Regions from separate parts of the Kitasatospora sp. NPDC030952 genome, predicted to be linked through region 1. Evidence: riboswitches for the same ligand, from Rfam matches in the RefSeq annotation. Region 1 holds a riboswitch; each other region holds the start of a gene.

Evidence for each region. Region 1 has a riboswitch for S-adenosylmethionine ahead of thrC (threonine synthase). Riboswitches for the same ligand answer to the same signal wherever they lie in the genome.
Region 2: linked by a shared signal. The riboswitch ahead of ACZ47G_RS17205 (IclR family transcriptional regulator) and the one ahead of thrC (threonine synthase) in region 1 are both predicted to bind S-adenosylmethionine.
Region 3: linked by a shared signal. The riboswitch ahead of ACZ47G_RS28355 (aminotransferase class V-fold PLP-dependent enzyme) and the one ahead of thrC (threonine synthase) in region 1 are both predicted to bind S-adenosylmethionine.

The regions. Positions count from the first base shown of each region.
Region 1 covers NZ_JBVIFM010000009.1:4,160-14,272, forward strand. The annotation lists gene otsB (trehalose-phosphatase) at 1-193, shown strand, start outside; gene ACZ47G_RS17425 (alpha,alpha-trehalose-phosphate synthase (UDP-forming)) at 223-1,707, opposite strand; gene ACZ47G_RS17430 (glucosyl-3-phosphoglycerate synthase) at 1,746-2,777, opposite strand; SAM riboswitch class I at 2,921-3,056, shown strand; gene thrC (threonine synthase) at 3,074-4,354, shown strand; gene ACZ47G_RS17440 (MoaD/ThiS family protein) at 4,382-4,660, shown strand; gene ACZ47G_RS17445 (cold-shock protein) at 5,212-5,415, shown strand; gene groL (chaperonin GroEL) at 5,740-7,362, shown strand; gene ACZ47G_RS17455 (hypothetical protein) at 7,476-7,832, shown strand; gene ACZ47G_RS17460 (HD domain-containing protein) at 7,829-8,461, opposite strand; gene ACZ47G_RS17465 (PadR family transcriptional regulator) at 8,533-8,916, shown strand; gene ACZ47G_RS17470 (hypothetical protein) at 8,913-9,872, shown strand; gene ACZ47G_RS17475 (copper homeostasis protein CutC) at 9,997-10,113, shown strand, end outside.
Region 2 covers NZ_JBVIFM010000008.1:270,522-280,634, reverse strand. The annotation lists gene blsG (arginine 2,3-aminomutase) at 1-710, opposite strand, end outside; gene blsF (CGA synthase-related protein) at 745-1,812, opposite strand; gene blsE (cytosylglucuronate decarboxylase) at 1,800-2,801, opposite strand; gene ACZ47G_RS17220 (hydroxymethylcytosylglucuronate/cytosylglucuronate synthase) at 2,857-4,089, opposite strand; gene ACZ47G_RS17215 (class I SAM-dependent methyltransferase) at 4,381-5,172, shown strand; gene ACZ47G_RS17210 (hypothetical protein) at 5,244-5,501, opposite strand; SAM riboswitch class I at 5,775-5,917, shown strand; gene ACZ47G_RS17205 (IclR family transcriptional regulator) at 6,117-6,830, shown strand; gene ACZ47G_RS17200 (polysaccharide deacetylase family protein) at 6,926-7,720, opposite strand; gene ACZ47G_RS17195 (glycosyl hydrolase family 18 protein) at 7,852-8,916, opposite strand; gene ACZ47G_RS17190 (N-acetylmuramoyl-L-alanine amidase) at 9,424-10,113, shown strand, end outside.
Region 3 covers NZ_JBVIFM010000019.1:26,722-36,834, reverse strand. The annotation lists gene ACZ47G_RS28365 (rhomboid family intramembrane serine protease) at 1-90, shown strand, start outside; gene ACZ47G_RS28360 (Lrp/AsnC ligand binding domain-containing protein) at 132-413, shown strand; gene ACZ47G_RS28355 (aminotransferase class V-fold PLP-dependent enzyme) at 431-1,795, opposite strand; SAM riboswitch class IV at 1,848-1,965, opposite strand; gene trpD (anthranilate phosphoribosyltransferase) at 2,255-3,331, opposite strand; gene ACZ47G_RS28345 (response regulator) at 3,449-3,874, opposite strand; gene ctaE (aa3-type cytochrome oxidase subunit III) at 4,272-4,892, shown strand; gene qcrC (cytochrome bc1 complex diheme cytochrome c subunit) at 5,080-5,889, shown strand; gene qcrA (cytochrome bc1 complex Rieske iron-sulfur subunit) at 5,898-6,950, shown strand; gene qcrB (cytochrome bc1 complex cytochrome b subunit) at 6,947-8,605, shown strand; gene ACZ47G_RS28320 (GntR family transcriptional regulator) at 8,723-9,094, shown strand; gene ACZ47G_RS28315 (L,D-transpeptidase) at 9,148-10,113, opposite strand, start outside.

The DNA.
Region 1 (10,113 bases):
GGGGGACGTGGCGGCCTTCGCGGCGGTGGAGAAGCTGCGGGGGCAGGGACTGGCCGGGCTGTTGGTGTGCGCCGGGGCGGTGGGGGACGCGCCGGTGCGCGAGCTCGCCGACCGGGCGGATCTGGTGGTCGACGGGCCCGAGGGCGTGGTGGAGTTGTTGACGGCCCTGGGGGAGGCTCTCACCGGGCGTTGAGGGAGGCCCTCGACGCCCGGTGAGAGCCCTCAGCGGGCGTCGAGCCGGCCGAGGGCGTTGAGCTGGTCCAGGAACCACTGCTGCGGGGGGAGCGCGGTGGCCGCGGCGGCCAGGCGCTTGGTGCGGTCGGCGCGCTCCTCCGGGCTCATGGTGAGACCGGTGTGCAGGGCCTCGGCGGTGGCGATCACGTCGTAGGGGTTGACGGTGAGGGCGTCGTCCCCGAGTTCGGCGTGGGCGCCGGCCTCCCGGGACAGGACGAGGGCGCAGCCCTGGTCGGAGACCACGGGGACTTCCTTGGCGACCAGGTTCATGCCGTCCCGGATCGGGTTGACGAGTGCCACGTCGGCGAGCCGGTAGGCGGCCAGGGAACGCGGGAAGTCGTCGTTGACGTGCAGGATCAGCGGCTGCCAGGTGGGGGTGGCGAACTCGGCGTTGATGGCGGCGGCGAGGCGTTCGACCTCGGCGGTGTAGTCGCGGTACTCGGCGAGGTCGGTGCGGGACGGGTAGGCGAAGGCGATGTGGACCACCCGGTCGTGCCACTCGGGGCGGGTGCGGAGCAGGTGCCGGTAGGCCTGGAGGCCGCGGACGATGTTCTTGCTCAGCTCGGTGCGGTCGACCCGGACGATGGTGCGGCGGTCGCCGACGGCGGCGCGCAGCGCGGCGAGGCGGTCGTCCACGTCGGGGCGGTGGGCGCGCTCGCGGAGGAAGTCGGCGTCGGCGCCGAGGGCGTGGACGCCGAGGTGGGTGGTGCGGCCCTCGTGGGTGACGGTGAGGGCGGCGGGGTCGAACACGGCGCCGAGGAGGTCCTCGCAGCAGGCGGCGAAGGCGCGGGCCCAGCGTTCGGTGAGGAAGCCGGCCCGGTCGGCGCCGAGGATGCCGGTCAGGACGGCCCGGGCGACGTCGTCGGGGAGCATCCGGTAGTACTCGGGCGGGGCCCAGGGGGTGTGGGAGAAGTGGCCGATCCGCAGGTCGGGGCGGGCCTGCCGGAGCAGGGCCGGGGTGAGGGAGAGGTGGTAGTCCTGCACCAGGACCGCGGCGTCCGGGGCGGCTTCGGCGGCCAGCGCGTTCGCGAAGGCGGTGTTGTAGGCCTGGTAGGCGGCCCATTCGGCGCGGAAGCCGGCGTCGAAGGAGGGCGCGGTGGGGGTCGCGTAGAGCAGGTGGTGGACGAACCAGAGGGTGGAGTTGGCGACGCCGTTGTAGGCGTGGGCGAACGTCTCCCGGTCGATGTCGAGCATCCGTACGGCCTGGCCGCCGACCTCGTGCCCGGCGAGGTCGAGGCGGCCGTCGGGGGCCTCCCGGGCCGCTCTGCGGTCGGCGTCACTCAGTGCGGCGCAGACCCAGACGGCGGTGGGGTCGTCGATCGCGGAGAGGCCGGAGACCAGGCCGCCGCCGCCGCGGCGCAGGGTCAGTGTGCCGTCGTCGGCGGTGCTGAAGGACACCGGTCCCCGGTTGGAGGCCACCAAGACGGGGGCGGTTCCGGTCGCACTCGAACGTTCGGTCGTGAGATCGCCCATGGTTGGGATGTTGCCGGGGGGTCGGGGCCGCAAACGTTTCAGTGCCGGATCGCGTATTCGGGGAGGGTGTGCATCGGGGGGCGCTCCAGGGCCGTCACGGGGTGGGTGTGGGCGGTGAAGATCGGGGTCCCCCCGGCCGAAGGCTGGGGGAGGGTCTCCGGGGCGCGGCTGAACTGGGTGAGGTGGGGGTGGACGAGGTCGGCGGAGGCCTTGAGGCGGTGGGTGCGGTCGAGGCGTTCGAGGGCGGTGCGGTAGATGGTGGCGGCCATCCGGCCGAGGGCCTGGCTGTCCTGGTGGCGGTGGTGCCGGACGCCGACGTCGACCTGGGCGAGGGCGTCCAGGCCGACCAGGTCCAGGGCGTCGACCAGCAGGCCGAGTTCGACGCCGTAGCCGGTGGGGAAGGGCAGCCGTTCGAGGAGTGAGCGGCGGGCCGCGTACTCGCCGCCGAGCGGCTGGACGAATCCGGCGAGCTCGGGCCAGTGGAGGTTGAGGAGGGGTCGGGCGACGAGTTCGGTGACCCGGCCGCCGCCGGCCGGGACGACCGCTCCGCTGTCCGTCTCCAGCGGGCGGTCGTACATGGCCTTGACCAGCTGGATGGACTCGTCGGTCAGCAGCGGGCCGACGATGCCGGAGACGAAGGCCGGGTCGAACTCCCGCAGGTCGGCGTCGACGAAGCAGACGATGTCGCCGCGGGTGACCAGCAGGGAGCGCCAGAGCACCTCGCCCTTGCCGGGGACCGCGGGCAGCCGGGGGAGGATCCGGTCGCGGTGTTCCACCCGGGCGCCGGCCTCGGCGGCGACGGCGGCGGTGGCGTCGGTGGAGCCGGAGTCCACCACGACGAGTTCGTCGACCAGGGGCACCCGCTCCATCAGCTCGCGGCGGACGGTGCGGACGATGTCGCCGACGGTGGCCTCCTCGTCGAGCGCCGGGAGGACGACGCTGACGGTGCGGCCGGTGCGCTGTTTGGCCTCCAGCAGGGTGTGCACCGGCCGCTCGGCCGCGCTCCACGAGCGGCGGCGGAGCCAGGACGCCGCCTGTGGGAGGAGCGCGGGGGTCGGTTCGGCGGGCACGGTGACTCTCCTCGGCGGGATAGGTGGAACGGGCCATCTCGCGTGGCGGACGGTCCCGTTCGAGGTTGACGCCTTCGGATACAGTCTTCGTACAGCGGTCGGACCTTCGCACGCCGGGGTCGCCGCTGAACCATAACTTCACAAGCTCATCCAGAGGGACTGAGGGAACGGCCCGTTGACGTCCCGGCAACCTTCTCGCTCGGCTGTCGTCGACAGGCCCCGGCGGGACAGGTGCCAATTCCGGCCTGTGGCGCGCCCGCGCCACGGGGAAGATGAGGAGAGAGGCCTCCGCCATCATGGCTATCGACATTGCCGCACCTGTTTCCGTCGACCTCGGCCCCGCCGCCGCGCTGTCGTGTCGCGAGTGCGGAACCCGCTTCCCGCTCGGCCCCAGCTTCGCCTGCCTGGAGTGCTTCGGGCCGCTGGAGATCGCGTACGAGTTCGGCGGCGAGCGCGCCGAGGAGCTGCGCAAGCGGATCGAGTCCGGCCCCGCGTCCATCTGGCGCTACGCGCCGCTGCTGCCGGTGCCGGCCGACGTCGCTTCGAAGCCCAACCTGAACCCCGGCTGGACCCCGCTGGTGAAGGCGGACAACCTGGGCCGGGAGCTCGGGTTCACCGCGCAGCTGCACATCAAGGATGACTCCGGCAACCCGACCCACTCGTTCAAGGACCGGGTGGTCGCGTGTGCGATCGAGGCGGCCCGGGCGTTCGGCTACACCACGCTGTCCTGCTCCTCCACCGGCAACCTGGCCGGTGCGGTGGGCGCGGCGGCGGCCCGGGCCGGGTTCCGGTCCTGCGTGTTCATCCCGCACGACCTGGAGCAGGGCAAGGTCGTGATGGCCGGGGTGTACGGCGGCGAGCTGGTCGGCATCGAGGGCAACTACGACGACGTGAACCGCTTCTGCTCGGAGCTGATCGGGGACCAGGCCGGCGAGGGCTGGGGCTTCGTGAACGTCAATCTGCGGCCGTACTACGGCGAGGGCTCCAAGACGCTGGCGTACGAGATCTGCGAGCAGCTCGGCTGGCGGCTGCCGGAGCAGATCGTCATCCCGATCGCCTCGGGCTCCCAGCTGACGAAGATCGACAAGGGGCTGCAGGAGCTGATCAAGCTGGGCCTGGTCGAGGACCGGCCGTACCGGATCTTCGGCGCCCAGGCGGAGGGCTGCTCGCCGGTGTCGGCGGCCTTCAAGGCCGGGCGGGACGTGATCAAGCCGGTGAAGCCGGACACCATCGCCAAGTCGCTGGCGATCGGCAACCCGGCGGACGGCCCGTACGTGCTGGACATCGCCCGCCGCACCGGCGGTGCGGTCGAGGACGTCACGGACGCGGAGGTGGTGGCGGCGATCCGGCTGCTGGCCCGCACCGAGGGGATCTTCGCCGAGACCGCGGGCGGGGTGACCGTCGGCGTGCTGAAGAAGCTGGTCGAGACCGGTCAGCTGGATCCGGCCAAGGAGACCGTCGCGATCAACACCGGCGACGGCCTGAAGACGCTGGACGCCGTCTCCGAGGCCGGGATGACCGCCGTGATCCGCCCGACCCTGGACGCCTTCCGCGCCGCCGGCCTCGCGTCCGCCTGAACCGCCCCCCACCCCGCAAGGAGAGTCATGAGCGCCAACGTCCGCATCCCCACCATCCTGCGCACCTACACCGGCGGCGCGGCCGAGGTCACCGCCGAGGGGGCCACCCTGGCCGAGGTCATCGCCGACCTGGAGCGCAACCACGCCGGCATCTCGGCCCGGATCCTGGACGACACCGGCAAGCTGCGCCGTTTCGTCAACGTGTACGTGAACGACGACGACGTGCGCTTCGCCGAGGGCCTGGCGACCGAGATCAAGGACGGTGCCGGCGTCTCGATCATTCCGGCGGTGGCCGGCGGCTGCTGAGCCGCCCCGCCCTTTTCCGCGCCGCCCGCACGTACGGAATTCGATTCCCCGTATGTGCGGGCGGTCGCGCGTATTTCGGCGGGAATATTCCGGGTCGAGTCGGAGTAGAGTGTGGCTCTGCTGGGAACAGGGCTCCGCTCCCGGCGGACGGGGTGCGTCGCCGGAGGTCGTCCGGCCGCTGAGACCGGCCTGGGTGCCGGGTCGGGAAACATGTCAGGCAGATGTCAGAATTCCTGCAGGCATTTGAGTAATTCGTCCGCTATGTCCGGCGTGCAATGCCGATTTCCTCCCGGTTTGTTCGCTCTTGTCTCTTGGCAGGGCTACGGAATTCCCGGTGGTTGACCCTGTTGCAGAGGGCGTCGGTCCGGATACATTCAGCGGCGGTCGACGTAATCACCCGCTCACGGAAGCCGTCCGGCGCCCCCGTGCGGAGGGTTGCGGCGTGCACGGCTGCGCTCAGGGGGGGTTCCCCGGGCCGGCCTTCAAAACCAGACCCGGGCCCGCTACCTGCGGGCCCGTGAAGGGCCAGCACAGCACAAGGGGAGTTCGGAATGGCTCAGGGCACCGTCAAGTGGTTCAACGCGGAGAAGGGCTACGGCTTCATCGCGGTCGACGGTGGTGCGGACGTCTTCGTCCACTACAGCGCGATCCAGATGGACGGCTACCGCACCCTCGAGGAGGGCCAGCGGGTCGAGTTCGAGATCTCCCAGGGACAGAAGGGCCCGCAGGCGGACATGGTCCGCGCGGCGGTCTGACCCCTTCCGACTCCAGGAGCTCGGCACGGCCCACTACTGGTGGACCTCCTGCTTCTCGACGGGCCCGTACGACACACGTCGTACGGGCCCGTTCGCGTACCCGCGCCGGCCCGGACGACGGCTCGCGGGTTGTGGATTGGGCTTGCACTCGACCACCCGGAGTGCTAATCATTGGCGTTAGCACTCACAGTGTGAGAGTGACAGCGGACCGGGTCGGTGAGGCCCCCGGGGGCGGTAGGGGAATGGACCTCCGCACACCAGGGCCGTCCGTCGCGGGCACCCCTTGGTCCGAGCAGTCGACCGTGTCCCGGAGGACCACTTCTGATGGCCAAGATCATCGCCTTTGATGAGGAAGCTCGCCGCGGCCTTGAGCGTGGCATGAACCAGCTCGCCGACGCGGTGAAGGTCACGCTCGGCCCCAAGGGTCGCAACGTCGTGCTGGAGAAGAAGTGGGGCGCCCCCACGATCACCAACGACGGTGTCTCCATCGCCAAGGAGATCGAGCTCGAGGACCCCTACGAGAAGATCGGCGCGGAGCTCGTCAAGGAGGTCGCCAAGAAGACCGACGACGTCGCGGGTGACGGCACCACCACCGCCACCGTGCTCGCCCAGGCCCTGGTTCGCGAGGGTCTGCGCAACGTCGCCGCCGGCGCCAACCCGATGGCCCTGAAGCGCGGCATCGAGAAGGCCGTCGCGGCCGTCTCGGACCAGCTGCTGGCCCAGGCCACCGACGTGGAGACCAAGGAGCAGATCGCCTCCACCGCCTCCATCTCCGCCGCCGACACCCAGATCGGCGAGCTCATCGCCGAGGCGATGGACAAGGTCGGCAAGGAAGGCGTCATCACCGTCGAGGAGAGCAACACCTTCGGTCTGGAGCTCGAGCTCACCGAGGGCATGCGCTTCGACAAGGGCTACATCTCCGCCTACTTCGCCACCGACCTGGAGCGGATGGAGGCGACCTTCGAGGACCCGTACATCCTCATCGCCAACTCCAAGATCGGCGGCATCAAGGACCTGCTCCCGCTGCTGGAGAAGGTCATGCAGAGCGGCAAGCCGCTCGTCATCATCGCCGAGGACGTCGAGGGCGAGGCCCTGTCGACCCTGATCGTCAACAAGATCAAGGGCGTCTTCAAGTCCGTCGCCGTCAAGGCCCCGGGCTTCGGCGACCGCCGCAAGGCCATGCTCGGCGACATCGCCGTCCTCACCGGCGGCACCGTGATCTCCGAGGAGGTCGGCCTCAAGCTGGAGAACGCCGGTCTGGACCTCCTGGGTGGCGCCCGCAAGGTCGTCATCACCAAGGACGAGACCACGATCGTCGACGGTGCCGGTGACAGCGAGCAGGTCGCGGGCCGCGTGAACCAGATCCGCGCCGAGATCGAGAACAGCGACTCGGACTACGACCGCGAGAAGCTCCAGGAGCGCCTCGCCAAGCTGGCCGGCGGCGTGGCCGTCATCAAGGCCGGCGCGGCCACCGAGGTGGAGCTCAAGGAGCGCAAGCACCGCATCGAGGACGCCGTCCGCAACGCCAAGGCCGCCGTCGAGGAGGGCATCGTCGCCGGTGGTGGCGTCGCCCTGCTGCAGGCCGGTGTCGCGTTCGACAAGCTGGAGCTGGAGGGCGACGAGGCCACCGGTGCCAACATCGTCAAGGTCGCGCTGGAGGCCCCGATCAAGCAGATCGCGACCAACGCCGGCCTGGAGGGTGGCGTCGTGGTGGAGAAGGTGCGCAACCTCCCCGCCGGTCACGGCCTGAACGCCGCCACCAACGAGTACGTCGACCTGATCGCCGAGGGCATCATCGACCCGGCCAAGGTCACCCGCTCCGCGCTGCAGAACGCCGCCTCCATCGCGGCGCTGTTCCTCACCACCGAGGCCGTCATCGCCGACAAGCCGGAGAAGGCCGCCGCGGCCGCCGGTGGCGGCATGCCGGGCGGTGACATGGACTTCTGATCCTGATCGGATTCCGATCGGATCGGCTGATCCTCGTCCGCGTGGGCGGTTCCCTTCGGGGGGCCGCCCACGCGGCGTTTCGGCGTTCCGCCGTTTCCACGGAGAATGGACGGATGGCTTCCGACGACATCGAGACCGCCCTGCACAACGCCCGGGCGCTGATCCTGGCCGACCTCACCGCGCGGGACGTGGCGGACGCCGCCGTCGTCTCGCTGGTGGAGCAAGCCGTCACCCACCGCCGCTGGTGGCTGGATCAGTGGCCGGACGGCACCGAGTACGTGCTCGGGCTGGTCGCCCAGGACGTCCAGGACGCGCTGCTGGAGGCGTACGGGCGGTGGCCGCTGTGCACCGCCTGCGCGGCCGACGGGGACCCGCACGCGCTGGGCGTGGAGCCCGAGCTGGGGCCGGAGCCGCACTGGGTGTGCGGCAAGCAGGGCGCGGTGGTGGCGCCGGTGGGGGAGTTGGACTAGCTCTCCAGTCCTTGGAGTTCGGCCGCCAGGTTGGTGCGGGCCGCCTCGGTGAGACGGTGGTGGGCGGCGGGGGTGCGGTAGAGGGCGGGGAGGGCCAGGATGCGGCGCAGCACGGCGGCCCGGCCGGCCCGGAAGTCCGGCTCGGGGACGAAGCCGTACTCCTCGCGCACGGCGGCCGTGTAGGCCGCGTAGGCCTCGGGGGTGCCGCCGAGGACGGCGAGGTCGGCGTCGCAGAGCACCTCGCCGTTGCGGTCACCGGGGGCCGGGGCGTGGGCGGCGGTGAGCAGGACGAGCCGTTCGACCTCGGCGACGCGTTCGGCCGGCAGGCCGGCGGCGGTCAGCGCGCGGACGGCGAGGGCGGCGCTGCGCTCCTCGTTCTCGGTGCGGTCGGGCCGGTGGACGGCGTCGTGGAACCAGGCGGCGAGCCGGACGGCGTCCGGGTCGGTGGCGTGCCCGGCGAGGTCGTCGACGTGGCGCAGGATCGCGCGCAGGTGCTCGGTGGAGTGGTAGCGGCGCCAGGGCTCGGACCAGCGGCGCAGCAGCTCCCGGCCGTACGGTTCGGGGTCGTCGGTGGCGCCGCAGCGGTGCAGCAGGGCGGTCCAGGCGGTGAGCAGGTCCTCGGTCGGCATGGGGCACATTGTGGCGGACGGGCCCGGCCCGGCACTGGACCTATAGGTAGGTTGACGATATATGTAGTCGTATGACAGAACGCTCCATGCAGGAGCCCACGCTGCTGCTGCTCACCGCTCTGGCCGATGCGCCGAGACACGGCTACGCGCTGATCCAGGAGGTCGCCGCGATCTCGGACGGCCGGGTCAAGATGCGCACCGGCACCCTCTACGGGGCCCTCGACCGGCTGCTGACCCAGGGCCTGATCGAGGTCGCCGCCGAGGAGGTCGTGGACGGTCGGGCCCGGCGCAGCTACGCGCTGACCGATGCCGGACGGGACGCGCTGGCCGCCGAGGCCGGGCGCCTGCGGGCGGTCGCCACCGAGGCCGAGCGCCGGCTGACGAAGATCCGGTCGATGCTGCCGGGAAGGACCGGGTCGCAGGGGCGGCCCGCCGCGGGGGGAGGACTCTCATGACCATGCCGGTGATCGGTGCCGCACCCTCGACGGTGCTGCGGGCCGCGCTGCAGCTCTACCCGGCGCGGTACCGCCGCGAGCGCGGCGAGGAGCTGGCCGAGGTGTTCGCCGACACGACGGCCGCGGGCAGCCGCACGGCGGTCGCCCGGGAGGTGCTCGGCCTGGCGCTGTACGGGCTGCGGGTGCGGCTCGGGCTGACCGGCGCGTCGGCGGCCGGGCGGCTGCTCGCCCTGGTGGCACCGATGATCGCCGGTGCGGTGGTCGGGGCCACCATGGTGCCCTGGCTGGCCGCCCTGGACCGGACCACCAGGTGGCTCGCCTGGGACGACTCGTTCGGCAACCACGTCCGGGCCTTCGCCCCGCCGGCGGCCGCGCTGCTGCTCGGGGTGGCGGCTCTGCTGGGGCGCTGGACGGCCGTTCGGGTCACCGCGCTGCTGCTGGGCGCCGTCGGGCTGTACGACCTGGGCCTGGCCGCCTGGCGGTCGCACTTCGTCGACGCCTGGTGGGTCGGCTACATCGGGATGGCCACGCTGCCGTTCGTGGTGGCCGCGCTGCTGCTGATCGCCGCGCCGACCGACCTGCTGCCCCGGCCGAACCTGCGGACGGCCGGGCTGGTGCTGGGCTCGGTGGTCGCCGGCGGGCTGCTGGAGGCGGCCCAGAACTGGGACGACACGACCTTCCCGCTGGACCTCCAGTGGTTCGTGGTGATGCTGATCGCTCCGACGCTGCTGACCTTCGCCGGCTTGCGCGGGCGGATGGGGCCGGCGGCGGTGGGGCTGGCGATGCTGGTGCTGACCGGGCCCGGCAGCCTGTTCAACATCTGGCGGGAGACCCGCGGGATCTCGCACCTGCTGCCGATGGCGGTGCCGGTGGTGGTCCTGCTGGCGCTGGTGGCGGTGGCGGAGCACCGGTTCGGCCGGCGGACGGCCCTCGGGATGGTGCCGGGACGGGTGTGACGGGCGCTCCCGTCGCGGTGTGACGGGCGACCCCGTCCCGGTGTGACGGCCACCCCCGTTCCGGTGTGACCGGGGCGGGGGTGTGCTCTCGCCGGGGGCGCGGGGATGTGGCAGGCTGTCTGATATGTCTAGACCAATTTTCGAAGTCATCGCGCTGACGCCCCAGGACGCCCAGGCTGCCGAGTCGGGCGGCGCCGACCGGCTCGAACTGGTCACCGACATGGCCGCCGACGGACTCACC
Region 2 (10,113 bases), on a different contig from region 1:
AGCCAGACCGGGTGGTAGCGGGCGAGCATGGTGCACAGCTCGTCGGTGATCCGCTGGGGGAGCAGGACGGGGAAGCGGGAGCCGATCCGGATGATCTCCACGCTGGGGATCGCCCGCAGGCCGGCGATGATCTCCTCCAGCCGGCCGTCCTGGTAGGAGAGCGGGTCCCCGCCGGTGAGCAGGACGTCCCGGATCTCAGGGTGCTCGGCGATGTAGCGCAGGTCCTCGTCGTAGGCGCCGCCCTCGTCGTCGCGGAAGTAGCTGCCCTCGAGGTCGGTGGTGTGGAACTTGCGGGTGCAGTGCCGGCAGTAGACCGGGCAGGCCTCGGTGACCAGCAGGACCACCCGGTCCGGGTACTTGTGCACCACCCGGTTGGTCCGCCGGTAGAGGGTGTCGCCGACCGGGTCCACCTCGGCGCCCGGGAACTCCAGCAGCTCCTCGGCGGCCGGGACGGCCTGCTGGCGGACCGGGCAGAGCGGGTCGTCCCGGTCCATCAGGGAGGCGTAGTACGGGGTGATGCTCCAGCGGTAGCGGCCGGCCACCCCGGCGATGGCGCGCTCCTCGTCGGCGGTCAGGTTGATCCACCGCCGGGCCTTCTCGGCGGTGTTGATGCGCTTGCGCATGTGCCAGCGCCAGTCGTCCCACTCGGTGGGGGTGGGCTGGGGTTCGACGGTGCTGAGGTCTCGTTCGGTTCGGGCGGAGTGGGACACGGTGGCTCCGTACGGGGCGGCGGGTGTCGGGCGACTAGAGCGGCGCGAGCAGCAGTTGGCGGACGGTACGGGCGACGGCCTGGGCACCGCGCAGGTCGTCCAGTTCCGGGCCGAGCGGGGCCCACTGGACCTCGGGTGAGGGCGGCAGCCAGACGGCGGGATCGACCGGGCTGGCGGGACCGGCAGGGCGGGCGGGACCGGCCGGGGCGGCCGGTGCCGTTGAGGTGGCTGGTGCCGCTGGGCCGACCGGTGCCGTTGAGCCGGTCAGGCCGACTGGGTTTACCAGGCCGGCTGGGTGCACCAGGTCCGCCGGGCCCGCAGGGGGCGCCGGGGGCGGTGGTGCCGTCAGGCCCGTCTGGCCGAGGGTCGGGATCGGGACCAGCTGGGCGAGCTGCCCGGCCAGGGCCCGCTGGGCGGGGCCGAGCGGGGGTAGGAAGGAGAGCGGGGCGCGGCGGGCGCGGGCCAGCGCCAGCGCGGCCATGGTGGGGGAGGCGAGGAGGAGTTCGGATTCGGCGTGCCGGGCGTCGACGTTGGTGTCGGCGGCGCGGGCGACGCTCGTGCCGGGCCGGCCGGCGGCCGCGGCGCGGACCAGGTCGAGCGCGGTGTCGCAGACGACGGTGCAGCAGCCGGTGCGGCGGACGGCCTCGTCGATCAGGGCCGGCAGCCGGTCGGCGGTGAAGGACTCCGCCTCCGCCACGGGGACGCCCCAGAGCGAGAGCAGCAGCAGGGCACCGCGCCGGTCGCGGTTGCGGGTCAGCCTGGTCGGGGCGAGCAGGCCGGTCGGCCGGACACCGGGCGGGCGGTCCAGCCAGTCGGGCCAGTGGGCCCGGGCGAGGGCACCGGGCGGACCGGCGGCGGTGAACGGGGCCGAGGACAGGTGCAGCACCGGCACCCCGAGGCGGACGAGGTGGGCGGTGGCCGCCTCGTCGTCGCAGACCAGGGCGGCGCCCGGCCGTCGGGCGTCGGGCCGCCGGGCGTCCTCGGGCCCGAGTCGGGGGAGGTCTCCGAGGTGGGCGGCGATCCGGCGCAGCGCGAGCAGGGAGTCCAGCTGCTCCTCGCGGCAGGTGAGCAGGACGGCGCGGCCGCCGGTCAGTACTGCCACGGCGTCACCGTCCCCAGCCGGGCGACGTCGTCGCTGTAGCCCGCCGCCGTGGTCGAACAGCCGCTGCACACCTGCGGGCCGCGGTCGCGGAAGTGGTCCGCGTGGGCCCGGAAGGCGGGGGTGTCCAGCAGGATGACCCCGTCCTCGCGCAGCGGTGCGCCGCCCGGGCCGTCGCCGTCGTCCCGGTGCGGGATGCAGCTGCAGGCGTGCATCCGGCCGCGCTTGCCGTCGACGTAGATCACGTCGTCGGTGACGTGGCAGAGCGGCAGCGAGGCCCGGGGCGGGGTGGAGTCCTCGAAGTACTGCCACTGCTCCTCGGGGGTGTCCCCGTAGAAGCGCTTGCCCATCGGGACCAGGACGGCCGTCGGGTCGGCCCGGTACAGCGGGTCGCAGACGGCGCGTACGTGGTCCGGGTCGGGGTAGCGGATGGTGCGGTCCAGCTTGAGCGCCGACAGCTCCCACTGGCGGACCCCGGCCTCCGTCAACACCCGCTGGAGTTCCGGCATTTCGGTGTAGTTGTGCGGCCCGACCACGGTGTTGACACGGGGCAGCACGCCGAGTTCGGCGGCCAGCCGCAGCCCGCGCAGTCCGGCCTCGAACATGCCGGGGGAGCGGCGGTAGGTGTCATGGGTCTCGGCCGAGGAGCCGTCCAGGCTGACGATCACCTGGGCCAGCCCGGCCGCCGCGAGGTCCTTGGCGTGCTTGGGGAGGAGGGAGCCGTTGGTGATGACCGACATCTTCATCCCGGCCTCGGTGCCGGCCCGGACCAGCTCCACCACCTCCGGGTGCATCAGCGGTTCGCCGCCGGTGAACCGGACGTACGCGACCCCGGCCGCGCGGGCCTTCGGCAGCAGTTCGGCGAAGTCCGCGGAGGAGAAGCGGAAGGTGTCGCGGGAGAGTGCGAAGTCGCACATGAAGCAGTCGGCGTTGCAGGCTTCGAGGATGCGGATGAACAGGTAGCGCGGGCGCGGATGCGTGGTGGGGGACACGAGGACACCTGGGGCCTTTCCGTCTGGGATCGATTCCGTCGGCGGCACGGGCACATCAGCGGACCGGATCGGCGGCCCCCGGAGGCCGTTCGGCCAGCAGTCGGACCAGGGCGTCGGCGACCTGCTCCGCGCCGGCCGTGCCGACCGCGCTGGTCAGCGCCGTCCAGTCGGTGCCGGAATGGTCGGTGGCCAGGCGCCCGAGCTGCTCGACCAGGGCCTCCCGTACGGGCGTCGCCGCCCGGTGGCGGCCGAGGTCGGCGGCGCGGGCGATGCCGCCGTAGATCAGGTCGAGGGCCTTGCCCTCGCCGTGGGCGCGCAGTGCCAGTGCCTCGTCCTCGTCGAACACCTCCTTCGGCCAGCGCACGCGGGCGTCGGTGCCCAGCGCCTGGCTGTGGAAGCGGCCGTTGAAGATCTGGCTGAGGTTCTGCGGGGGCAGACAGATGGTGGGTGTCCCGAGCCGGCCCGCCTCCAGCAGGGTGGTGAGGCCGGGGGAGGTGAGCAGGACGTCGCACTCGGCGAGGCGGCGCAGGAACTCCTCGTGGGGCAGGGCACCGACGGTGGTGGTGGCCGGGTGGGCGCAGGAGTCCACCAGCTGCGCGGCCAGCCAGGCGGGCAGATTGCCCGCGATGTGCACCTCGGTGACCCCGCTCGCGGTGAGCGCCTCCAGGGCCGCGGGCAGCACGAGCTGGGGATAGCTGGCCCAGTCGGTGAGTTGGGGCGCGCGCAGCCCGCCGAGGCTGAGCAGGGCGCGCCGGGGGTGGGGTGTCGGCGGGCTGCCGCGGGCGGCTCCGCCGTCGGCGATCACGGCGTCCACCCAGCGGAGCCGGTGGACATCGGCCAGCACCCGGGCACCCTCCGGCGGCAGGGCCACGCACCGCTGGGCGCAGTAGACCTCGGTGTCCAACGGGAGGTCGGGGCGGTCGCCGTCCGTCCAGAGGAACGGCAGGCTGTCCACGAACACCACCGGGACCCCGCAGGCCCGAAGCGCCTTCGCCAGGCCGCCGTCCAGCACCACCAGCGCCGCCTGCACGCGCTGCGTCCGGACGATCCGGACCAGTTCCTCCGCCGACCGGTGCTCCGGCAGGTCGAACCAGCGCTCCACCGGGTGCTCGGCGAGCACCGGCCTGCCCAGCCCCGAGGCCAGCCCGATGAATCTCAGCCGGTCGCCGTCGCGGCCCCGGAGGGCGGACAGCACCGCGCTCAGCTTGCCGGAACTGCCCCAGCCGAACTCGACCCCGGCCACGGCGACCGTCCGGGTCTCCGTCCTCGCCGTCATTCTGGTCGTCATCCGTACCAACTCCCCCGCCCGTTCCGGATTTTTCAGTCGTCATTTCCTGTCGTTCCGTATTCGTACCAGGCGCGAGATCGTGGATCGGTTCGACTACCTACGGAAAAACGAAAGCTAACCACCCCACTAGGTGACATTGTCCTTCGGTGAATTGACGACGGGCAGTCAATCTGATGTATGCGCAACATGCGGGCAGGAACGTGCCTGCGCCCGATGACCGAGGCGGCGGGCTGCAATGGGCGCCCATCCGAATCCGCGCCCAGCCGTATCGATCCCCAGGAGGGCCACCAGATGGAACAGTTGGCGGACGACACCGATCCGGTCCGCGTGCTGGACACCTCCGGCACCGACTACCGGCGGGCCTTCGACCTCTTCCTCGCCGGCACCGACGAGAAGCCCCGGACCCACGCCCGGCTGACCGAGGTCGCCACCGGTCTCCCGCACCGCCGGGTCCTGCTGGACCTCGGCGCCGGCGACGGCCGCACCACCGCCCACCTGGCCCGGTACTTCGACCGCACGATCGCCGTGGAACCGAGCGCCGCCATGCGGGAGAAGCTCGGCGCCGCCTGCCCGGGCGCCGTCGTCCTCCCCGAACCGCTGGACCGCGCCGAGCCGTCCGAGCCGGCCGACCTGGTCCACCTCTCCCACGTGCTCTACTACGTCCCGGAGCCCGACTGGCTCCCCACCGTCACCCGCGCCATCGAGTGGACGGCCCCCGGCGACACCCTGCTGGTCGTCCTGCAGAACCCCGAGAGCCCCTGCATGAGGATGGCCGCCCACTTCACCGGCGTGCGCTACGACCTGAGCGCTCTCCTCGACGGCCTGCGCGCCCACCACCCGGCCCACAGCTACGCCTTGGAGACCCTCGACCTCCACTACCGCACGCCCCACCTCGCCGAGGCCGTCGACGTCGCCGAGTTCATGGTCAACGTCGCCGACCTCGCCACCCTGGACCCCCGCCCCACCCGGGCCGCCCTCACCGCCTACGTCCGGGAGCACTTCGCCCAGCCCGACGGCAGCTACGCGATCGGCCACACCCAGGACATGCTCACCGTCCGGCGCGCCTCGGGCGCCCGGGCCTGAACTCCCCGGTCCGGCGGGTTTCGGAGGCCGGTGTCGCTCGGTCGGGTGGCGGTCACCGGGCCTGGCGGGGTCTACCGGCCCGGCGCGGCATCCTCGATGGCGGAGAGCAGGCGGGTGTGCACGGCGGTGGCGACCGCGCGGGTGGCCGGGTCGGGGTCCTGCAGCTGAGGGGCGATCAGTTCGGCGGCCGCGGCGAGGACCGGCACCGGCACGGTCGCCTCGCGCAGGTGCAGGAGTTGGGAGGCGGCCCGTTCGCCGGGCGTGGCCCTGGCGCGGGCGTCGGGGATCAGGGCGGTGAGGCCCCGGGGAAGCGGCTGAGTGCTGGTCACCCGTCGTATTCTTCCGCGCCCCGGGCGCCCCGGGCGCCCCGCCGACCGTCCCGGGCGGTCACGGGCCGCTCGCTGCGCTCCGGGAGGCGCTGGCCGTCGGCGCGGCCGGTCCGAAGGTTCCCGGTGTTCCCGGCGCGGCCGGTCCCGCCGTTCCCGGCGTGTCGGTCCTGGGGGTTCGGTCCTGGGGTTCCGAGTGCGGTCCCGGGGGTTCCGGGTGTGGAGGTGCGGGAAAGGTTTGGCGGGACGCCCGGGAAATCTTGTATCGTTCTCCGCGAATCATCCAGAGGGGTGGAGGGACCGGCCCTACGAAGCCCCGGCAACTCCCCGTCCGACCCGGCGTCCGAAGTACGCGCCGTGCCGTCCGGGGTCAGTGCCAACTCCGGCCTGTCGCCAACGTGGCGCGGGGAAGATGAGGAGACACGGTGCTCTCTGTGCTGTCCTTCGTCCGGGCGCTTCCCGCCCCGGCCCTTTCGCGTACCCATCTCGTGTCCGGCGCAGGCATTCGGCCCGCTTCGCAGGCCCGTCCTCGCTGACCGCCCCGCTCCCATCCCCACCGGAGCGCCCGTGAGCCGAACCCACCCACGGCCACGGGATCTGAGACTGGAGTACCCGTCCATGGAGAACACGAGCGGTGTCGGCGTGCTCGACAAGATCACCTCGATCCTCGGCACCCTGGAGGCCGGACCGGCCACCCTGGCCGGCCTGGTCGACGCCACCGGCCTGGCCCGGCCGACCGCCCACCGGATCGCCGTCGCACTGGAACACCACCGCCTGCTCGGGCGTGACCTGCAGGGCCGGTTCGTCCTCGGGCCGCGGCTCACCGAGCTGTCGGTGGCCGCGGGTGAGGACCACCTGCTGACCGCCGCCGGCCCGATCCTCACCCAACTGCGCGACGTCACCGGCGAGACCGCCCAGCTCTACCGCCGGCAGGGCGAGGTCCGGGTCTGCGTGGCGGCGGCCGAGCGGCTCTTCGGCCTGCGCGACACCGTTCCGGTCGGCCTGGCCCTGCCGATGAAGGCCGGGTCCGCCGCCCAGGTGCTGCTCGCCTGGGAGGAGCCCGAGCGCCTCCACCGGGGGCTCCAGGGCGCCCGCTTCACCGCCACCGCCCTCAGCGGGGTCCGGCGCCGGGGCTGGGCCCAGGCCGTCGGCGAACGCGAGCCCGGCGTCGCCTCCGTCGCCGCACCCGTCCGCGGACCGGGCGGGCGGGTGGTGGCCGCCGTCTCCGTCTCGGGGCCGATCGAACGGCTCACCCGGCACCCCGGCGCCCGCCTCTCCCAGGCGGTGGTGGAGGCGGCCGGCCAGCTGAGCGAGGCGCTGCGCCGCCCCTGATCTGCCGGCCTGCGACCTGCGACGGGGCGACCTGTGACGGTGCGCCGTGGTCCGGTACCGCGGTGCACCGCTCCGTCGCGGAGCTCAGGCGGGCGTCAGGAGTCGCCGGGGACGGTGAACCGGTAGCCGGCCGTGCGGAGCCGTGGCAGGTAGCGGTGGACGGCTTCGGCGGTCTGGGAGCGGTCGGCCGGTCCGCCCGGGGCCGGGACGAACTCGGGTGTGAGGCAGCCGTCGTGGTTGAGGACGATCGAGCCGGTCCGGGCCTCGGTGAGCACCCGGTCCACGATCACCTCGGTGCCGGGGTTCGACCAGTCCTCGGGGTCGACGGACCAGGAGACCGGGAGCAGTCCGAGGTCGGCGCAGACGGCCAGGCAGGCCGGGGTGAAATGGCCGCCGGGGGCCCGGAACAGGACCGGACGGCGGCCGGTGGTGGCGGCGAGGAGGTCGCCGGTGCGTGCGATCTCCGTCCTGATCGCAGCCGCGGACAGGCCGTCGAAGCGCGGATGGGACCAGCTGTGGTTGCCGATGCGGTGGCCCTCCTCGGCGACCTGGCGGGCCACCTGCGGATACTTCTCGACGTTGGCGCCGAGCATGAAGAACGTCGCGGTCACGCCGTACTGCCGCAGGACCGCGAGGATGGCGGTGGTGGCGAACGGGCCCGGGCCGTCGTCGAAGGTCAGTGCCATCGTCATCGGCCCGGCGTGCACCGACTGCTGGGGCTCGCGCGGTCGGCCGGTCCCGCCCGGCGCATCGGCCCCCGTCCTGCCCGGAGCCGGCGGGAGGGCCCGTGCGGCGCCGGCGGTCGTACCCGCACCGAGCACCTGGGGCAGCGCGAGTCCGGCGGCCTTGAGCAGCGGACGGCGTGCGAACACGCCCTGGTGAACGGTCATTGCCGCAGTATGGGCGCGCCGCTCCGGAGCGCGGCCGGGGACACACCGGACGGCCTTCGCCACCCAGCGGGCGAAGCGCCACCCGGGGGCCGACCGGACCGCAGCGGCTACGGCCACGGCCACGGTTACGCCTACGGCTGCGCCAGCGCCGTCCACAGGTCGGGCCGCTCGAACCCCAGCGCCCAGAGGCCGGTGTTCCGCACGCCGTGCTTCCGCGCCACCGCGACGTGGGCGGCGGCGCCCCTGGCGTCCTGGTACCAGACCTCGTGCTTCGCGCCGCCGCCGTCGGTGTAGCCGAAGTGCGGTGTGCCGGAGACTTCGTCGAACACGTAGTCGGCCCCGCGGTCCTGCCGCAGCGCTTCGGCCTCCGTCTGGGTCACGTGCTTGGCGCGTTCGGCGGAGCCGAGGGTCCAGTCCCAGCCGTAGGCGGGCAGGGCGACCTCCAGCTTTCCGCGGGGCGCGACGGCGGTCGCGTAGTCGAGGAACTCCTCGTACCAGGCGAGCGAGGACAGCGGCCCCGGCTCGTCCGTCGCGTCGTGGAGGTTGTAGCCCATGATGCGGATCCGGTCGGCGACCCGGCCCAGGTGCGCGTAGTCGTAGGCTCCTCCGCTGTCGTGGGTGCGGGGCATCACCGTGATGACGCACTGCTGGTTCCGGGCGTGCAGGCGGGCGCAGAGTTCGCCGGTCAGGGCGTTGTAGCCGATCCGCACCCGCTCCCGCAGCCCTTCGTCACCGGTCTCGGCCATGCGCTCGTAGTCCAGGTCGAGGCCGTCGTACCCGGCGCTCCCGGCGATCTCCATGAGCGCGTCGACGTGGGCGGCGCGGCGGGCCGGGTCTTCCAGGAGTTCTGCCATGGCCGTGGCGTCGGGGGTCTCGATGACGGTGGGCACGACCTTGATCCGCTTCTGGTGCAGCCGGTCCACGGTGCGCCGGTCGCCCGCGCCGGAGTAGCCGCCGATGGCGGTGTCGGAGCTGGCCTCGTACCAGAAGGGGCTGACGGTGTGGAGTCGGGAGGCGTGCTGCAGCGCGTCCTCCAGGGCGGCCTCCCCGCCCCACCAGGGCAGCCAGGCCGATGCCGTCCGGGCGGGGCGGTAGGCGCCGGCGGCGCTCCCGGCGGTGGCGGGGCAGGCGACCAGGGCGAGGGCGGCGAGGACGGCACCCGCGGCGCGGACGGGTGAGGGGAGCGCGATCGTCATGGCGGCCATCCTCCACAGCCAGTGCGGCGAGCGCGCCCGCCCCCGCCGACCCGACACGGCAGGCGACCGAACGGCCCACCGGGGCGGCCGTCCAGGACCGACACGCGGGGACGCCGCGGACCTCTGCGGGGCGCGGTCGCGTGTTAGAACTCTGGGGGCCACCGGAGCGCGGGTGAGGTCAGCCCCCGGCGCCCGGTCGGAGCCGGCACGCCGGGTGTCCTCGCCCGCAGAACCGACCGCACGACCGGGCGGACTGCGCCCATCAGACCCTCGTCCTGGGCCCGGGCGGCGAGCACTACGACGTGCTGTGCAGCTTCAGGGTCCGCTGAAACCGGAGTGGTGGCTGTCATCGTGAGACCCGTCCTGGGCGTCCTGTCCGCTTTGCTCGCCGCCGTCTGCACGGCCCCGCAGGTCGCATCGGGCGCGGCCCTCGAAGCGCCGGGCGACGGCCGACAGATCCGATTGCAGGAGCAATTCGCCTCGGCGGCAGCGGAGTTCGGAGTTCCGGTGGGAGTGCTCCTGGCGCTGGCCTACCAGGAGAGCCGCTGGGAGTCCCACCAGGGCAGGCCGAGCACCACGGGGAACTACGGGGTCCTGGGCCTGACCGACGCCGACCTCGCGGCAGCCCGGGGCAAGGACTCGCCCGCGCTGCACACGCTGCGCGCCGCGGCCGCGCTGATCGGCCGCCCGGCCGAGGAGTTGAGGCGCGACACCCTGCAGAACCTCCGCGGCGGCGCCGCCCTGTTGGCGTCGTACCGGCGTGCCGGCGCGGGCCCGGCAGGTGGCGGGCCGGGCGACTGGTACGGGGCGGTGACGGCCTTCGGGAGGGGCGCCCCGGCCGGCGGGGGAGCGGACGGCGGCGACGACGGCCGCCTGCTCGCGGACCGGGTGTTCGAGACCCTGCGCACGGGCGCGGCCCGGACCACCGCCGAGGGTGCCCGGATGCGACTGGCCGCCGACCCGGACCTCGTGCCGCCGGACCGGCCCCGACCGCCGTCGCGCCGAGCCACCGGGCCGGCCGCCGAGTGCCCCGAACACCTCGACTGCGAGTTCGTGCCCGCCGCGTACGCGCTGATCGATCCCAAGGACCCTTCCTCGTACGGCAATTACAACCCGGTCGACCGGCCGGCGGACGGTCTGCGGATCCACCACATCGTGGTGCACGACACCGAGGGCAGCTACACCTCGGCGGTGGAC
Region 3 (10,113 bases), on a different contig from region 1:
GTGGCCTACCTGGTGCACGTGATCGGCTTCTCGGCCGGCTTCCTGTACGCCTGCACCGTGGTCGGACACCCCCCGAGACGGCCCGGCTGAGGCCCGATACGCTGGCCGCACCCCATGAAGGAGCCCGCACAGTGATCACTGCCATCGTCCTGATCAAGACCAGTGTCGACCGCATCCCGGAGATCGCCGAGGCCATCGCCGCGATCGAGGGGGTCAGCGAGGTGTACTCGGTGACCGGTGGCTACGACCTGGTGGCGATGGTCCGGGTGCGCCGTCACGACGACCTGGCCGAGGTCATCCCGGGCCGGCTCAACAAGGTCCCGGGTGTGGCCCACACCGAGACCCAGATCGCCTTCCGCACCTACTCCCAGCACGACCTGGAAGCGGCCTTCGCCCTCGGCCTGGACGAGTAGCGGTCCGCCCGTACCCCTCAGCCCTCGCGTCGGCTGTCGGCGACGCAACGGCCGCCCTCGTTGCGGTAGTTCCACGCCGCGCCGTCGGTGACCAGCTCGCGGACGGCGGTCAGGAAGCGCTCCACGTGCTCGTCCGGCGTGCCCGCCCCGAAGCTCACCCGGATCGCGTTCAGGCTGCGCTCGCCCGGCAGCGAGGGCTCGGGCGCCCCGCACTCGGACGGAGCGACGTCCTCGTCCCCGAGGAGGGTCCGCACCAGCGGGTGGGCGCAGAACAGCCCGTCGCGCACCCCGATGCCGTACTCGGCGGACAGCGCGGCCGAGAAGTGCGAGCTGTTCCAGCCCCGGACGACGAAGGACAGCACGCCCACCCGGGCCGAGCCGACGCCGAACAGGTTCAGCACCCGGACCTCCGGGATCTCCGCCAGCCCGGCCGTCAGCCGGTCGACCAGCTGCCGCTCCCGGGCCTCCAACGCGTCGAAGCCGGCCTCGGTGAGCGCCCGACAGGCCGAGGCGATCGCGTAGGCACCGATCACGTTGGGCGAGCCGGCCTCGTGCCGGGCCGGGCCGGTGTGCCACTGGACCGCCACCGAGCCGTCCAGCTCCCGGGCCACCGTCCGGGTCGCCCCGCCGCCGGCCAGGTACGGCTCGGCCGCGTCCAGCCAGTCGGCCCGCCCGGCCAGCACCCCGGCGCCGAACGGCGCGTACAGCTTGTGGCCGGAGAAGGCGATCCAGTCGACGCCCAGCTCGCGCACCGAGACCCGGTGGTGCGGGGCCAGTTGGGCGGCGTCCAGCACCACCCGGGCGCCGTACCGGTGCGCGGTCGCGGTCAGCTCGGCGACCGGCCACAGCTCGCCGGTCACATTGGAGGCGCCGGTGACGCACAGCAGCTTGGGGCCCTCGGGCGCGGCGGCCAGCGCGGCCTCCAGCGCCTCCACCGCCTCGGCCCGCGAGCGCGGCGCCCGCAGGTAACCGACCTCCAGCCCGGCGTGCGCCCAGGGCAGCAGCGAGGCGTGGTGCTCGGTCTCGAAGGCGAACACCCGGGTGCCGGCCGGCACGGCGGCGGCCAGCAGGTTGAGCGAGTCGGTGGTGGCGCGGGTGAAGACCACCTGGTCGCCCTCGCGCAGGTCGAGGAACTCGGCGACGGTCCGTCGGCTCTGCTCGAACAGGTCGGTGGACAGCTGCGAGAGGTACCCGGCCCCGCGGTGCACGCTGCCGTAGTACGGCGCGTAGGCGGCGACGTCGTCCCACACCCGCTGGAGCGCCGGCGCGCTGGCCGCGTAGTCGAGCGCCGCGTAGCCGACCTTCGCACCGCTGGCCAGCGGCACCTGGACGTCGTGGCCGAGGACGGCGAGCGGGGCGGCGGTTTCGAGAGCGAGGGACATGAGGATGCACTCCTTCACGGGGTAAGGGACCCCGGGAGTACTCGTCGTCCGGTGTCCGCGCTTGTCGCGCGGACGGCGTGCCCGGCGACCCGGTCCTCACCCAGGGCACCCCGCCACGGACGGAGGGTTGCCGGACAGCAAGCTGGGGCTTGACGCTGTCACTCATGACCTGGCGAAGACTCTAGGTCGGGTACGTCGGACGGTCAAACGGCCATCCACCATCCGGACAGTGCTCTCGCCCGCTCGCCTCCGGGGCGCTCCGACCCGGCGCCGACGCTCGTCGCTCCGGCGCTCGTACCTCGCTTGTCGCTCCTCGACTTTCGGCACCGGCGCGCCCCTTCGGCTCGGGGCGCATCGACTCGGGCACATCGGCTCGGGGCGCATCGACTCGGGCGCATCGGCTCGGGCGCATGCGAAGGGCCCGTGCCGACGAACCGGCACGGGCCCTCAACTGCCGCCTCAGATCCGGCTGGTGGCCTCCGACCAACGCCGCAGCAGGTCCTGCGCCCGGCCCGAGTCGATCGCCTCGGCCGCCCGCGCCATGCCCGCCGCGAGCTGCTCGGCCAGCGGCGCGTCGCCCAGGTCGAGCGCGACCAGCGCCGCCGCGGTGTTCAGCAGGACGGCGTCCCGCACCGGCCCGCGCTCCCCGGCCAGCAGCCGGCGCGCCACCTCGGCGTTGTACGCGGCGTCAGCCCCGCGCAGCGCCTCGATGCCGACCAGTTCGATGCCGACGTCCCGCGGGTCGAAGGTGGTCTCGGTGACCCCCCCGTCGCGCACCACCCAGACCCGCGAGGTGGTGGTGATGGTCAGTTCGTCCAGCCCGTCGTCGCCGCGGAACACCAGCGCCGTCGCCCCGCGCCGGGCGAGCACCCCGGCGATCAGCCCGGACAGCCGGGTGTCGAAGCAGCCGATGGCGTGCGAGGTGACCTTCGCCGGGTTGGTCAGCGGGCCGAGGATGTTGAACGCGGTGGGCACCCCGAGGTCGCGCCGCGCGGTGGCGGCGTGCCGCATCGAGGGGTGGAACTTCGCCGCGAAGCAGAAGGTGAGCCCGACCTCCTCGGCCACCTCGGCCACCCGCCGGGAGGAGAGGTCCAGCGCCACCCCGAGCTTCTCCAGCACGTCCGAGGACCCGCTGGACGAGGAGGCGGCCCGGTTGCCGTGCTTGACCACCTTGGCCCCGGCCGCCGCCGCGACGATCGCCGACATGGTCGAGATGTTGACGGTCTTCGCCCGGTCCCCGCCGGTGCCGACGATGTCGACCGCCGGGCCGGGGATCTCCAGCGGCTCGGCGTGCTCGTACATCGCGTCCACCAGGCCGGCGACCTCGTCGACCGTCTCGCCCTTGGCCCGAAGCGCCACCATGAACCCGGCCACCTGGACGGGGGACGCCTCGCCGCTCATGATCCGGTCCATCGCCCACGCGGTGGACGAGCGGTCGAGGTCCTCCCCCTTCAACAGCGCCGCCAGGAGGTCCGGCCAGGTGCGGACCACCTGCGCGGGGTCGGTACCACCGTTCGCAGGGTTCACGTTCACCATGGCTGACTCCAGCTGTTGTCGGTTCCCCGCTCGGGGGACGTCCGTACGGATGGGGCCAGCCTATCGAGCGGCGGGGTCCCTACGGCCCCGTCTTCTCTAGTACTGAGACGGCACTGTTCAACGCGTGGCCGGGGCCCGCTTAGCCACCCGCGCCCGCAGCAGGGTGGCGACCGCCTCGGCCAGCGCCACCGGGTCCACCGGGTGGGAGATCGCGGCGTCGGCCCGGCTCCAGGCCGCGAGCCAGGAGTCCTGCGGCCGGCCGATCAGCACCAGCACCGGCGGGCAGCCGTAGATCTCGTCCTTGAGCTGGCGCCCGAGGCCGAGGCCGCCGGCCGGCACCGCCTCGCCGTCCAGCACGCAGAGGTCGATGCCGCCCTTCTCCAGCGCCTTGATCACCGCGGGGGTGGTCGCGCACTCGAGGTAGGACAGCTCCGGAAGATCCTCGGCGGGCCGACGGCCGAGTGCCGTCAGCACCTGCTCGCGGGTGTTGCGGTCGTCGCTGTAGACGAGGACGGTGAGCGTCTCGTCGGTCGTGTACGCCATGGGCCCTGCTCCCTCAAGTGTGATCCGGACCACGTTCACCTGATCCGGATGCTACCCCCGTTTCACCCGTCGCCGGTCCCCCTCGCGCACGTTCCCCCTCAAGCCGCCGCGCCCACGACTCACCCGCCCGGAGGACGGCCCGTCACCCGGGTCGGCCAGGTCCACCCGGACGGCCGATGCCGCCTCTCTCTCCCCTACAATCCGACGCTGCGCCGACCGGGCAACGACGCGCCGGGCAACGGGGTAGCGGGCCGTTCCGAGGAACCGTCAGAAAAGGGACACGCCGCTGCTCGGCCCCCGTCCGGACACCCCGTCGGCCCCCAAGCGGGCATACCGCACGCACCGGACACTCCGAGGGACACCCCCCGACGTGAAGACGGAATAAGGGACCGACATAATGTCCGTCGTGGCGACAGCAACAGCAACAGAAACCGGGCACGCGCACGGATCGGTCAATCGACCGAACATGGTCAGCGTCGGAACGATCGTCTGGCTCAGTTCCGAGCTGATGTTCTTCGCGGCCCTCTTCGCGATGTACTTCACGCTCCGCTCCGTCAAGGGAGCCGAGTTCTGGGCCGAGAAGGCGCACGCCCTCAACGTGACGTTCTCCTCGATCAACACCACCGTCCTGGTGCTCTCCTCGCTCACCTGCCAGCTCGGCGTGTTCGCCGCCGAGCGCGGTGACGTGAAGAAGCTCCGCGGTTGGTTCATCCTCACGTTCTTCATGGGCGCGATCTTCATCGGCGGCCAGGTCTACGAGTACACCGAGCTGGTCAAGAACGACGGCCTCTCGCTGTCCTCCGACCCGTACGGCACGGTGTTCTACCTGACCACCGGCTTCCACGGTCTGCACGTGACGGGTGGTCTGATCGCCTTCCTGCTGGTCCTCGGACGGACGTACGCAGCCAAGCGCTTCACGCACGAGCAGGCCACCGCCGCGATCGTCGTGTCCTACTACTGGCACTTCGTCGACGTCGTGTGGATCGGCCTGTTCGCGACCATCTACCTGATCAAGTAACCAGCTGATCAGGTCGCTGGCCACCGGCTGCGGCCCCCGCCCTCACCGGCGACGGGCCGCTTCTGCCGGTGCCGACGCTCCCACCGACCGACCGCGCGCGCAGCCTTGGACAGGCAGCCTCGTGCCGGCCAGACCGGCAGCCGGGTGCACCCACCAGTCGACCAGATCCTGACACCGGGGTTATTCCGTGAAAAAGCTCTCCGCACGACGGCGCCACCCATTGGCGGCGCTGGTCGTCCTACTTCTCGCCCTGGCGGCAACCGGGGGGCTGTACGGCATGTTCGCGCCCGCCGACAAGGCGCAGGCCGACGTCGCCGCGCAGTCGCTCGCGATCGATGAGGGCAAGAAGCTCTTCGCCGTCGGCTGCTCCTCCTGCCACGGCCTGAACGGCCAGGGCAGCAGTGACGGGCCGAGCCTGGTCGGCGTGGGCTCCGCCGCCGTCGACTTCCAGGTCGGCACCGGCCGCATGCCGGCCCAGCAGCCCGGTGCCCAGGTGCCGCGCAAGAAGGCCATCTACACCCAGGGCGAGATCGACCAGCTCGCCGCGTTCGTCCAGTCGCTCGGCCCCGGCCCGATCGCCCCGGACGCGAAGCAGTACACCTCGACCGACCCTGACGACATCTCCAAGGGTGGCGAGCTGTTCCGCACCAACTGTGCCCAGTGCCACAACTTCGCCGGTCAGGGCGGTGCCCTGACCAAGGGCAAGTACGCCCCGTCGCTGGAGGGCGTGGACGCCAAGCACATCTACGAGGCCATGCAGACCGGCCCGCAGAACATGCCGTCGTTCCCGGACAGCACCATGCCCGAGGAGCAGAAGAAGCAGATCGTGGCCTTCGTTCGCCACACCACCAACGATGAGCCCAACCCCGGCGGTCTCACCCTCGGCAGCCTCGGTCCGGTGACCGAGGGCCTGTTCGGCTGGATCTTCGGCCTCGGCACGCTCATCGCGGTCGCGATCTGGGTCGCCGCCCACACCACCAAGGCCAAGAAGTCATGAGCCACGACATGTCAGAAGAGAAGCTCCCGGAGCCGCACGGCTCCGCCGGCGAGGTGGCCGACCACGGCAACCCGTTCGCCGACCCGGGCCTGCCGGCCCACGAGCCCCGTCGCACCGACATCGACGAGCGGGCCGCCCAGCGGGCCGAGCGTCAGGTCTCGCTGATGTTCGTGGTCTCGATGCTCGCCACCGTCGGCTTCATCGCCTCGTACGTGGCCATCGACCCGGACAAGATCGTCTACATCTTCCCGCTGGGTCACGTCAGCGCGCTGAACTTCGCGCTGGGCCTGACCCTGGGCGTCGCGCTGTTCATGATCGGCGCGGGCGCGGTCCACTGGGCCCGCACCCTGATGTCGGACGTCGAGCTGCCGGCCGAGCGTCACCCGATCGAGGCCTCCGACGAGGTCCGCAACGACGTCATCGAGCAGTTCAAGACCGGTGCCGCCGAGTCCGGCTTCGGTCGCCGCAAGATGATCCGCAACACCCTCATCGGGTCGATGGCGCTGGTCCCGCTCTCCGGCGTGGTCCTGCTCCGCGACCTGGGCCCGCTGCCGGAGAAGAAGCTCCAGGAGACGGGCTGGAAGGAAGCCACTCCGGCCAAGCCGCTGCAGCTCGTCAACATGAGCACCATGCAGCCGATGAAGCCCGAGGACCTCGTGATCGGCTCGCTGACCTTCGCGATGCCGGAGGGTCTGACCACCCACGACGAGGACTTCCAGCAGCGGATCGCCAAGGACGCCCTGATGCTGGTGCGCATCGCGCCGGATGACATCAAGGACGACAAGTCCAAGGAGCTGGGCTTCGAGGGCATCCTCGCCTACTCCAAGATCTGCACCCACGTCGGCTGCCCGATCAGCCTGTACGAGCAGCAGACCCACCACGCGCTCTGCCCCTGCCACCAGTCGACCTTCGACCTGGCGGACGGCGCGCGCGTCATCTTCGGCCCGGCCGGCCACCCGCTGCCGCAGCTGAAGATCACCACTGATGACAAGGGCAACCTGATCGCCACCGGCGACTTCGAGAAGCCTGTCGGCCCGAGCTTCTGGGAGCGTGCTCGATGAGTAGCGCGAGCAGCACCAAGACCGGTGCCGCCAAGCCCTCCAGCACGCGCGCCAATCCCGCCAACAAGTGGGAGGCCGCGGCTGACTGGACGGACGGCCGGGTGGGGATCTACTCCCTCGCCAAGGCCAACCTGCGCAAGATCTTCCCGGACCACTGGTCCTTCATGCTGGGCGAGATCTGCCTCTACACCTTCGTCATCATCATCCTGACCGGTGTCTACCTGACGCTGTTCTTCAAGCCGTCGATGGCCGAGGTCGTCTACAACGGCTCGTACGTGCCGCTCAAGGGCATCGGGATGTCCGAGGCGTACGCCTCGACGGTGGACATCAGCTTCGAGATCCGCGGCGGTCTGCTGATCCGCCAGATCCACCACTGGGCCGCGCTGGTCTTCGTGGCCGCGATGCTCGTGCACATGATGCGCGTGTTCTTCACCGGCGCGTTCCGCAAGCCGCGTGAGATCAACTGGGTCTTCGGCTTCCTGCTGCTGGTCCTCGGCATGTTCGACGGCTTCTTCGGCTACTCGCTGCCGGACGACCTGCTGTCGGGCACCGGCATCCGCTTCATGGAAGGCGCGATCCTCGCGGTCCCGCTGGTCGGCACCTACATCCAGATGTTCCTGTTCGGGGGCGAGTTCCCCGGCCACGACATCGTGCCGCGGTTCTTCACCATCCACGTGCTGCTGATCCCGGGCATCATGCTCGGCCTGCTGGTGGCGCACCTGATCCTGGTCTTCTACCACAAGCACACCCAGTGGGCGGGCCCGGGCAAGACCGAGAAGAACGTCGTCGGCATGCCGCTGATGCCGGTCTACATGGCCAAGGCCGGTGGCTTCTTCTTCCTGGTCTTCGGCATCATCGCCGCCATCTCGGCGATCGCCACGATCAACCCGATCTGGGCCTACGGCCCGTACCGTCCGGACCAGGTGTCGACCGACGCCCAGCCCGACTGGTACATGGGCTTCTCCGAGGGTCTGATCCGCGTCATGCCGGGCTGGGAGATCAGCCTGTGGGGCCACACCCTGAACCTGGGCGTGTTCATCCCGCTGATGATCTTCCCGCTGGTCCTGGTCGCCATCGCGGTCTACCCGTTCATCGAGGGCTGGATCACCGGCGACAAGCGCGAGCACCACATCCTGGACCGCCCGCGCAACGCCCCGGTCCGCACCGCCCTGGGTGCCGCCTGGATCAGCCTCTACCTGGTCCTGCTGGTCGGTGGTGGCAACGACCTGTTCGCCACCCACTTCCACCTGTCGCTCAACTCGATCACCTACTTCGTGCGCGCCGGCTTCTTCCTGGTGCCGGTCATCACCTTCATCATCACCAAGCGCTGGTGCCTCGGCCTCCAGCGCCGTGACAAGGAGAAGGTGCTGCACGGTCGCGAGACCGGCGTCATCAAGCGCCTGCCGCACGGTGAGTTCGTCGAGGTGCACGCCCAGCTGCCGCAGAAGGACCTGCACAAGCTCACGGCGCACGAGCAGAACCAGCCGGTCGAGCTGCCGGCCCAGACGGACGAGAACGGCGTGGCCCGCAAGGCCGGCGCCCTCACCCGCACCCGGGCCAAGCTCTCCCGCGGCTTCTACGGCGAGGGCAGCCAGATCCCCAAGCCCACCGCCGAGGAGCACCACGAGATCACCAGCGGCCACGGCCACCACTGATCCCGTACGCACTCCCGCTTCACCCCGAGGGCCGCTGACCAGAGTTCATCTGGTCAGCGGCCCTCGGCCATTGCCGATCTGCCAGCCCCGCCCCCGCACCGCCCCCAGGAGCCCTCCGTGCAGCTGTCCGTCGACCCCGCCGCCGCCACTCCCCCGTACGAGCAGATCCGCGCCCAGATCGCCGAGCAGGCCCGCTCCGGCGCGCTGCCGACCGGTCAGCGGCTGCCCACCGTACGGGCCCTCGCCGAGGAGCTGGGGCTGGCCGCCGGGACGATCGCCCGGGCCTACAAGGAGCTGGAGGCGGACGGCGTGGTGGAGACCCACGGGCGGCGCGGCACCCTGATCGCGGCCACCGGGGACACCGCCCACCGGCTGGCCGCCGAAGCCGCCGCCGAGTACGCCGAACGGGTGGGCCGGCTGGGCCTGTCCCACCCGGACGCCCTGGCCGCCGTGCTGACCGCCCTGCAGGTGGCCTACCCCGAGGCCTAGCCCGGGGCCTGGCCCGAGGCCTGGCCCCGCTCCGAAGGGGCGGCCACCGCCCCTCAGAGCTCGGGGCGCGTCATCCCCGCGGCGGGGGCCTGGCCGGCCGGGACGGTGGTGCTGAGGGGCTGTCCGAGGGCGCTGTGCTTGACCCAGTCCGTCCAGGAGACGTTCCAGTCCCCGAAGCCGTTGCCGAAGGGCTCCATGGTGGCGCCGCGGCTGTTCACCACCGTCACCAGGTCACCGATCCGGGTGTTGTCGTAGAACCACTTGGCGTTGTCGGTGCTCATCCCGGTGCAGCCGTGGCTGACGTTCTCGTAGCCCTGCGAGCCGACCGACCAGGGCGCCGCGTGGACGTACTCGCCGCTCCACGTCACCCGGGTGGCCCACAGCACGTCGAGGTCGTACGCCTCGGAGCTGCCCGCCGCTATGCCGATCGTCTCGCCGTTCATCCGGACCGAGCGCTCCTGGCCGAGCACCACCTTGATGCCGTTGCGGGTGTCGAAGCCGGGCTTGCCGGTGGTGACCGGGATGGTCCGGACCACCTCGCCGTCACGCTTGAGGGTGAGTGCGTGGGCGGCCGCGTCGACCACCGACTCGACCCGGTCGCCGATCCGCAGCCGCAGCGAGCTGCGGTCGCCGCCGTAGAGGCCGTCCGCGATCCGGCTGCCGGTGCCGTCGAAGGCCAGCGACACGGTCGTCCCGGCCGGCCAGTACTCCTCCGGGCGGAAGTGCAGGTTCTTGTCGTCCACCCAGTACCAGGCGCCGGTGACGGCCGGCTGGGAGGCCACCGTCAGGGCGCGCTCGACCTCCTGCCGGGCCTGGGGGTCCTTCACCGCCTCGGAGAGCTGCGCGGTGAGCGGCTGGCCCACCCCGTAGACGCCGCTGCCGGAGGAGTCCGGGCCGAGCTTGACGCCGAGCAGGCGCTGGGCGGCCATCGTGCTGAAGTTCTGGGTGGTGTCGCCCCGGCCGTTCCGGCCGTCGTCGGCGGAGATCCGGACGGCGTAGGCGGTGTCGGCCTTCAGTCG